Regions from separate parts of the Gordonia sp. CNJ-863 genome, predicted to be linked through region 2. Evidence: predicted binding sites of a transcription regulator. Region 2 holds the regulator's gene; the other holds the start of a gene.

Region 1 (4,211 bases), on a different contig from region 2:
GCGACGAGCTGGTCGATCTCGCCGAGACCAACGTGTTCCGGCGACTGTTCGACTGACTGCCACCAGTTCTGGATACTCGGCAGGCCGTCTCAGTTCAGGTAGGCAGCATTCAGCAACACCGAGGCAATGGCGAGTTCGGCGGGTGACGCCTCCTGCAGATCGATGACCTGCCGTAGTTGTGGGCGTGGTGCATCGACGGACAACGGTTCGAGTTGTCCGTGGATGGCGTCACGAATGTCGGTGAGGACTTCGCGGAACCGTCCGGCTATGTCGGGTCGCCGGTTGATGCGTTCGGGGTTGGGTGGCGCCCCTGGTTCGGCGTTCAACTGCCAGACACATCTGCCTTCGTCGGCGCCGTCGGCGATCATCCGGGTCGAGTATTGACCGGGTTGGTCACCGACCATGTGGTGGTGGCGGGTGCAGGCCGGAGTGAGATTGTCGATGTCGGTGAATCCGCCATCACCCCAATCGGTGTGGGCGTGATGCATTTCCACGTGTGTGGTGGGCATGTCGCAGTCCGGGTTGGAGCACATCTCGCCGTCAGGTCTGGCAAACGAGACGAGCCGCTGTTCCATGGTGGCGAGTCGTTTGCCGCGTCCGAAGTACAGCGGGACCGCGGTGGCGTCTCTGAACACCGCCAACCAGGGCTGCACGTCGGCGCCGATGGCGATGAGGTCTGCGATGGGGATCAGGGTGCCGTCGGCGCTGGTGGCGGACCCGGTTTCGCGGATGAGGTCGTCGAGCTCGGCTTTGGCGATCAGCTGGACCGGCAGGCCTCGGTGGGTCTTGCCGAGCATTCCGTCGTCGAACACCGCTTCCAGCAGTGCGTTGAGGGCGTCGTGATTGCGCTGTGCGGGGGTGCGGTGGTCGCGGTCGGCTGCTGCCGCGACCACCTCGGGGTCGGCGTCCTCGATCGAACCGCACGGCGATTCGGGATCGGTGGGGTTGTTCATGCCCGGTCGGGCCCAGACGGCCAGGAAAGTCATGATCCGCGCCCGCGCCAGAGGGGTGAGGTTGGCGATGAGTTTGGAGGTCCCGTCGGCGCGTTGCCGGTTCACCTGCAGGTTGCGGCGGCGTACGCGGTCGTCGTGGTCGGTGAGGGTTCCGTCGGGGTCGAGGTGTGCCAGCAGTCGGGCACCGACCTGACCGATCTCGGCGGGCGTGAGCGTGGCGGCGTATTCGGCCAGGGTTTGCTCGGCGGCGGCGCGCACATCGTGTGGGACGGCATGTGGGATCTGGTCCACGACGTCCATCACCGCATGAACGTGGGCAGACCCCACCCGGCCGTCGGCCAATTCTCGGGCGAGCGTCGGCAGCTCGGGTTCGAGTGGTTGTCCGGTGGTGAGGTCGGTGTAGGTGGCGGTGGCTTTCACCTCGGCGTGGCGTCGGCCGGGGAAGGCGATCCGCAGGCGGTGTTGCATGTACTGGATGATGCTGCGGTGACCGGTCTTTCGGGCCAGGCTGCGGTTCTCGACCTCGACGATCTGCTGGTTGCCGGCGTAGGTCAGGCGGGCGATCAGACGCTCGTTCTCGGCGGCCACCTGGTCGACCTCGACATCGGACAATCGAGAGAGGTCAACATTCTGCAACCGGTCGGTGAGGGCGTGCATCTGCTCGATGATCGCGACCGCGTCAGAGGGTGCCGGGTCGGCGGCGTCGACAGTTGCAGCAACGGCCACGACGGTCACCCCCCAAGATTCCGCGGTTCGAATGCATGTTCGATGTTACACACGAATCCGTCGTCACGCAGGAAAGCTCCACAGGCTTCACCAGCAGATCACCCGCACATCAACGTGTTGTTCCGGACGCGATTGCCAATCTTTCGAGCGCCTGCTCGATGTAGCCCGACCAGTCCTGCGCGGCAACCTGATTCACCGCCGACTCCCCGGCGAATGCGCTCGAGATGACCACGTCGGGAGCGAGGGTCGCCAGCAGATGCAGGCTCTCCGCGAGGGTATTCGCATTGCTGAACGGTAGGTATCCGGCGGCCCATTCCCCGGATGCGCTCAGATACAGGGTGTCCCCGGTGAAAAGGTACCGAAGACCGTCATCACCAGGCACCAGGTAGCACGTGCTGCCGGGCGTGTGCCCCGGAGTCGGGATCACCTCGACCCCGTTGTCGTCGACGTACCGTTCCGCGACCGCGATGTCCACGCGCGCAAAGCGGCCGATCCGCTCGACCTCGGGAGCGGGCGCGTGCAGCGTCGCCCCGAACCGGTCTTCGACACGACCGAGAATCGGGCCGGCCTCGTCCTGATGGGACAGGTACTGGTCGTCGACACCGCCCAGCTTCTCCAGATCGTCGAACTCGGCGTCCGATGCCATCGAGTAGAACAGCGCGTTGCGGTCGGACGTCCACAGATACGCATGGGTGGTGAGACCGGGGAACGGGTTGTCGGTCGTTGTCTCCCAGAGGTCGGGTAGCACCTGTCGCATCGGATCTCCTCGTTGAGTGGTGACGGCTCCGCCCCCACCGTGCAACTTCAAGTGAACTTCAGGTCAAGGGCGAACGTGCGCTGGTCAACCCTCGAGTGATACACATGATTCGATTCGTCTCAAACAGTTGGGGGTTCCCGTGTCCGCAGTGCTGCCGAGTCGACCGATCGACGACGCCCCCGGCTTCCCGAGGGCCGTCAGCTACGACGCCGCGATGTCGAACCGAAAGCTCCGGCGTACGCGCGCCCTCGTCCGCAAGGTCACCGGCAAGGACCTCTACCCCGAGCCCGAACACCTGCACACCTTCGCCGAGGACATGTTCCGCACCGATCCCGTGGCCGAGCGGTTCGTCGACGAGGTCTACGGCACGCTCGGCCCCGAAGCCGCGCGCACACTGCTGGACAAGGCCCTGACCGACGGACTCGACAGCGTCGAGAACCCGCCGCCCGCACTCGTCGAACTGTTCGAGGAGTTCGAGACCGTTCCCGACTGGGTCGATCCGCATCTCATCGCCGAGGGTGAGGCGATCTGGCGCCGCTGGGGTACCGGCCTGTTCAGTGTCGCCGGTGGGATCACTCTCGAGATGTACACCGAGGCCGCGGTCGCCAAGCCGTTGTCACTGGCAGGCGGATATGCCGGCGACAACGCGCTGCGCCGATTCCTGGAGACCTCCCGTTTCTGGATCGACGTGTCCCAGCCCGGCGCGCTGCTCACCCCGGGATCAGCCGGCCGGGCGACGGCGATGCGGGTCCGCGTGATGCATGTGTGGGTCCGACGCACCGTCGCGAAGCACCCCGAGTGGGACGTCGAACGGTGGGGCGAGCCGATCAGCCAGTCGTATCAGCTGCTGACCCTGCTCGGCGGCAGCGTCGTGCCGGCGTCGGCGCTGTGGCTGACCGGGGTCCAGACCACACCCCGAGAGATCCGGGTGCTGCTGCACTACCAGCGCTACCTCGGGCACCTCCTCGGCGTGCGGACCCAGTGGTTCCCCGAGACCATCGCCGACTCACTGCGATTGCTGGCCCTCGTCAACACCACCCGCAGCTACGACGCCGGCGCCGACGGCGCCGAACTCATCGAATCGTTCCCGGCCGCGTTCGCCAACGAGAGCGCGACGGGCCTCGAGCGCATCCGCGGCAAGTACAACGCCATGATGTACGCCGCCTACTCGACGATCTACATGATGCCGACGACGCGCTTCCGCTACGACATGCCCAACCCGATCCCGGGACTCGCACTGATCCTCCTGCGGTTGCCGGCCGTGACGCTCGTCGAGACGCTGCGCCGGATCTCCCCGACGTTCCGTCGGCTGCACGAGAAGGTGATGTGCCGGCACCGGGAGAACTGGCACGCCTGGCAGTCCTCGGGACGCCCCGCGGAGTTCGCGCACGGCAAGGGATTGCGACGGTGACCTTCCATCCGACACGGTCGAGTACGTGACAGGACACCGACCACGGTTTTGCCGACGGAACCCGCGCGATTAGCGTTGTCAAAATGACCCAACCCCCGATCACGGAACCGACGGCAGCCGGCGAGGCGCCAGACCTCGAGACGCGCGTCGGCCACTACTACGTCCTCGACGGCTCCTATGAGGTGGGACGCGAGAAGGTCCGCGAGTACGCCCGCGCGGTGCAGGACTACCACCCCGCCCACTGGGAGCCCGAAGCTGCTGCCGCACTCGGGTATTCGGGACTCGTCGCGCCGCTGACGTTCACCTCCATCCCGGCGATGGCGGCGAACCGCGAGCTGTTCGAGTCCGTGATCGTCGGCTACGA
Region 2 (4,211 bases):
AGATGACGGTCACCGCAGGCGATTTCGACGTCGACCGGATTCCGGCCCACCTACGGATGCATTTCGCGGTCGCCGACGACGCCGGGGAGATCACCGCGCGAGCCGATTCCATCGCCGAACTGCAGCGCGCGGCCACCCCGCCAGCGTCGAAGACGGTGAAGCGCACCCTGTATCGCGCCTGGACCGACGAGGGCATCGGCACTCTCGCCGCACAGCGGACCGTCGACATCGCCGGACAACGCCTCACCCGTTACCCGACCATCGACGCGATCACCGACGACGCCGGACGCACGCGCGGGGTGGTCGTGATCGACGCCGCGTCGGAGCAGACCCGTGATCGATTGCCGGCGAGAGGAATCGTCGCGCTCCTCGACCTGGCGATCCCGCCCCTGCACCGCCGCGTGGCCGGTTCCCTCGGGGCCGCGGGTCGACTCGCGCTGAGCCAGAGCCCCTACCCGGATCTCGATGCGTTGCTGGCCGACTGCACACGTCGCGCCATCCGCGATGTCGTGGCGGGCCTCGACGCCGGCACCCTGTCGGCGGTGCGCTCTCCCGAGACATTCCGCGTGCTCACCGAGAAGTTGCGTCCACGGATCACCGAGTCGGCACCGGACTACTTCTCTCTCGCCGTCGAATCCCTCGGTTGGGTGGCACCGGTCCGTGCCGCGATCGACCGACATGCCGGTTCACTCGCGGCCGATGACGTCGCCGAACAGCTGGACAATCTCGTCTTCGACGGATTCGTCGCCGCCACCGCACGACGACATCTGGAGAATGTGCCGCGCTACCTCGCGGCCGCCGAGGCCCGCCTGTCGGCGCTCCCTGCATCGGCGGCCCGGGATCAGGCCGGAGTAGCCGTCGTCGACCGGGTGACCGAGCGGTGGGCGCAACGACTGACTCAGGTGCCCGACCACCGGAAGGCGCACGTCAACGACGAGGCCCAGTGGCTCGTCGAGGAGCTGCGGGTGGGATTGTTCGCCGAACGGCTCGGCACCGCGTACCCGGTGTCGGAGAAGCGGGTCCTACGAACTCTTGACCGACTCGGCTGAGGCGGCTCGGAGGTCGTCGATCTCGCGCTGGAAGTCCTCGACGGAGTCGAACGAGCGATAGACCGACGCGAACCGCAGGTAGGCGACCTCGTCGAGGTCGCGCAGCGGCTTGAGGATCGCGAGACCGACCTCGTTGCTGGGGATCTCGGCCGATCCACTGGCACGTACGGTGTCCTCGACCTGCTGGGCGAGCTGCGCCAATGCGTCCTCGGCGACGTGGCGTCCCTGGCATGCGCGCCGGACGCCCCTCATCACCTTCTCGCGACTGAACGGTTCGGTGACGCCGTTGCGTTTGACCACCGCGAGCACCGCGCTCTCCACGGTCGAGAAGCGTCGCCCGCACTCCACGCAGGAGCGGCGGCGCCGGATGGCCTGCCCCTCATCAGCGACACGCGAGTCGATGACCTTGGTGTCGTCGTTCTTGCAGAAGGGGCAGCGCATCGTATCCTCACGCAGGTCACGGGACACTCTGGTGCAGCCGCGCCGCATGCCAGGCCGGTAGTCGGCCGGTCCCTGTGACATCGAGGATACCGCCCGTGCTCAGTGGTACCGGGGGGCGAGCAGCGGCTGACCGACGCGCAGCCCGCTCGACGGGAGGTCGTTCAGCTGGATGATCTCGTCGACGACCGCCTCACGCGGCATCTCGGGGGCGACGCGCGATGCGATGGTGCTCAGCGAGTCGCCCGACCGCACGTGTACGACCTCGGTGCCGACCGAAGAAGGTGTGACCGTCGCGGCGTAGTTCTGACCGACGACCGCGATGACCCACACGGCCAGAGCGAGCCCGACGCCGGCGAGAATTGCCGTCGCCGTGCGCCGACGCCGCCGGATGACGGCCGAGGGCGCGGTATGCGCAACACGCGAGACGGGTACGACCGGTGCACGACCCCGCATACCGACCGGCGAGGCGCACCGGGTGGAGGCGACCCGGCGGACCCGGACCGCCGACTCCGGCACCGGACGCCCGTCGACGGGCCGGCGGCCGTCGCCGCGGCGCATCGGGCGCGGACGCTCCAGGACGTCACCACGGACCGAATCGGTGGAGCGGTCGGGGTCGATGAGAGTGGCGGTGCGCATGATGCCCTCCGTGTTTCCGGTCGAACGCTTGTCCGTGCTCCGACTGCGTCGTCGGCGTTCGAACTGTTCGATTGTCGATCATCTGTTCGATGCACTGATGTTCGATTTGTAGCACGGCACTCCGACACTTGTCTCGCAACACGTCGAACAAATGTTTGATGCGGTCGGCATTCTCGGCTAGGGTCGTCGTCAGACAAGCGATCTACCAGCACGTTCGGAATCGAGAGGAACCCGATCATGAGCGATGACGGCGGTAAGCGCACCGGAGCGCGGGGCGCCGACGAGCCCGTCGCCCCGGCAGACATGGCGGCGGCCGAGGCCTCGCTGACGCCGCGGCAGCGCGGAGTTCTCGAGGTGATCCGCAGATCCGTGCGCGAGCGCGGTTACCCGCCGAGCATCCGCGAGATCGGTGACGAGGTGGGTCTCACGTCGACCTCCTCCGTCGCCCACCAACTGCGGACGCTCGAACGCAAGGGCCTCCTCAAGCGCGACGCGAATCGTCCGCGAGCGGTCAACATCGCACCGAGCGAGCCGCCGACGCCCACCTCACCGACCGGTGGTGCGCTACCCGAGCCCACCTTCGTGCCGGTGCTCGGCCGGATCGCCGCAGGCGGCCCGATCCTCGCGGAAGAAGCCGTCGAGGACGTCTTCCCGCTCCCCCGCGAGCTCGTCGGCGAGGGTTCGCTGTTCCTGCTGAAGGTCGTCGGTGAGTCGATGATCGACGCCGCGATCTGCGACGGCGACTGGGTGGTCGTCCGCCAGCAGAACGTGGCCGACAACGGCGACATCGTGGCCGCGATGATCGACGGCGAGGCCACGGTCAAGACCTTCAAACGCCAGAAGGGTCATGTCTGGCTGATGCCGCACAACGAGCTGTTCGACCCGATCCCGGGCGACGAGGCCGTGATCCTCGGCAAGGTCGTCACCGTGATGCGGCGTATCTGACCTCTTCGTTCTCGAGAACCGCGGCGGCAGCCTCGCGCGCCGCAGCCGGATCGGTGGTGGCGAGCGCGGCTGTCGCCGCGTTTTCGCAGGTCGACCGTGAGACGCCGCCGAGGCGGGCACCGACCGCGGCGGCCGCCACCGGAGCACTCGACAGCGAGGTGACACCCAACCCGACGAGCACACAGGCGAGGATCGGGTCCGCCGCGGCCTCGCCGCACACGCCCACCGGTTTCCCCTGATCCCGTCCGGCCCGCGCGACCGTCGCGATGAGGTGCAGGACCGCCGGCTGCCACGGATCGGTCAGCGATGCGAGATCGGCCGACATCCGGTCGGCGGCCATCGTGTACTGCGTGAGGTCGTTGGTGCCGATCGAGACGAAGTCGACCTCGGCCAGGATCGCCGGCGCGAGGATCGCGGCGGCGGGGACCTCGATCATCACCCCGGCGACCAGTCCGCGTTCCCGTACCTGAGCGGCGAAGGCGGCCGCCTCGGCCGGTGAGGCGATCATCGGCGCCATGACCCAGGGGCTCGTCTCGGAACCCTCCGCGGCGCGTGTGATCGCGTCGAGCTGATGGGCACGGATCTCGGGGTGTGCCAAGGCGATCCGGTCGCCGCGCACACCGAGCGCCGGGTTGGCCTCCTCGGGCTGGTGCACGAAGCGCAGCGGCTTGTCCGAGCCGGCGTCGAGCGTACGGATGACGACCCTGCGGCCGCCGAACGCGTCGAGCACCTCGCGATAGATGTCCGCCTGTTCCTCCACCGACGGCTCGTCGGCGCGTTCGAGGAAGGCCAGTTCGGTGCGGAACAGTCCGACGCCCTCCACCGGATGATCGGTGGCCGCACGGGCCGACGATCCGTCGGCGACGTTGGCCAGGATCGCCACCTCCACACCGTCGGCGGTGCGACCCGGGCCCGACCAGCCGGCGACCCGTGCGGCCTGACGCGTGTACTCGTCGACACGGGCCCGCGCGGCGGCGTTGTCGGGTTGCACGACGATCTCGCCTGTCGTGCCGTCCACGAGTATCACCGTGCCCGAGTCGATCCCGGCGAGACCGGGGACCGCGACGACACACGGGATGCCGAGCTGCCGGGCGATGATCGCGGTGTGGCTGGTGGGCCCGCCCAGGCGGGTAACCAGCG

Evidence for each region. Region 2 encodes LexA, which represses DNA repair genes until DNA is damaged. Its sites were predicted from a motif close to CGAACANNTGTTCG; they were not measured.
Region 1: the regulator LexA is predicted to act here: its motif matches at 1,708-1,721, upstream of BJF87_RS02440 (HNH endonuclease signature motif containing protein).

What each region holds. Positions count from the first base shown of each region.
Region 1 covers NZ_MKKG01000004.1:91,644-95,854, forward strand. The annotation lists gene poxB (ubiquinone-dependent pyruvate dehydrogenase) at 1-56, shown strand, start outside; gene BJF87_RS02440 (HNH endonuclease signature motif containing protein) at 90-1,688, opposite strand; gene BJF87_RS02445 (MBL fold metallo-hydrolase) at 1,789-2,436, opposite strand; gene BJF87_RS02450 (oxygenase MpaB family protein) at 2,576-3,847, shown strand; gene BJF87_RS02455 (fused (3R)-hydroxyacyl-ACP dehydratase subunits HadA/HadB) at 3,931-4,211, shown strand, end outside.
Region 2 covers NZ_MKKG01000022.1:335,765-339,975, forward strand. The annotation lists gene hrpA (ATP-dependent RNA helicase HrpA) at 1-1,049, shown strand, start outside; gene nrdR (transcriptional regulator NrdR) at 1,023-1,490, opposite strand; gene BJF87_RS13415 (LysM peptidoglycan-binding domain-containing protein) at 1,590-2,126, opposite strand; gene lexA (transcriptional repressor LexA) at 2,364-3,071, shown strand; gene BJF87_RS13425 (putative PEP-binding protein) at 3,049-4,211, opposite strand, start outside.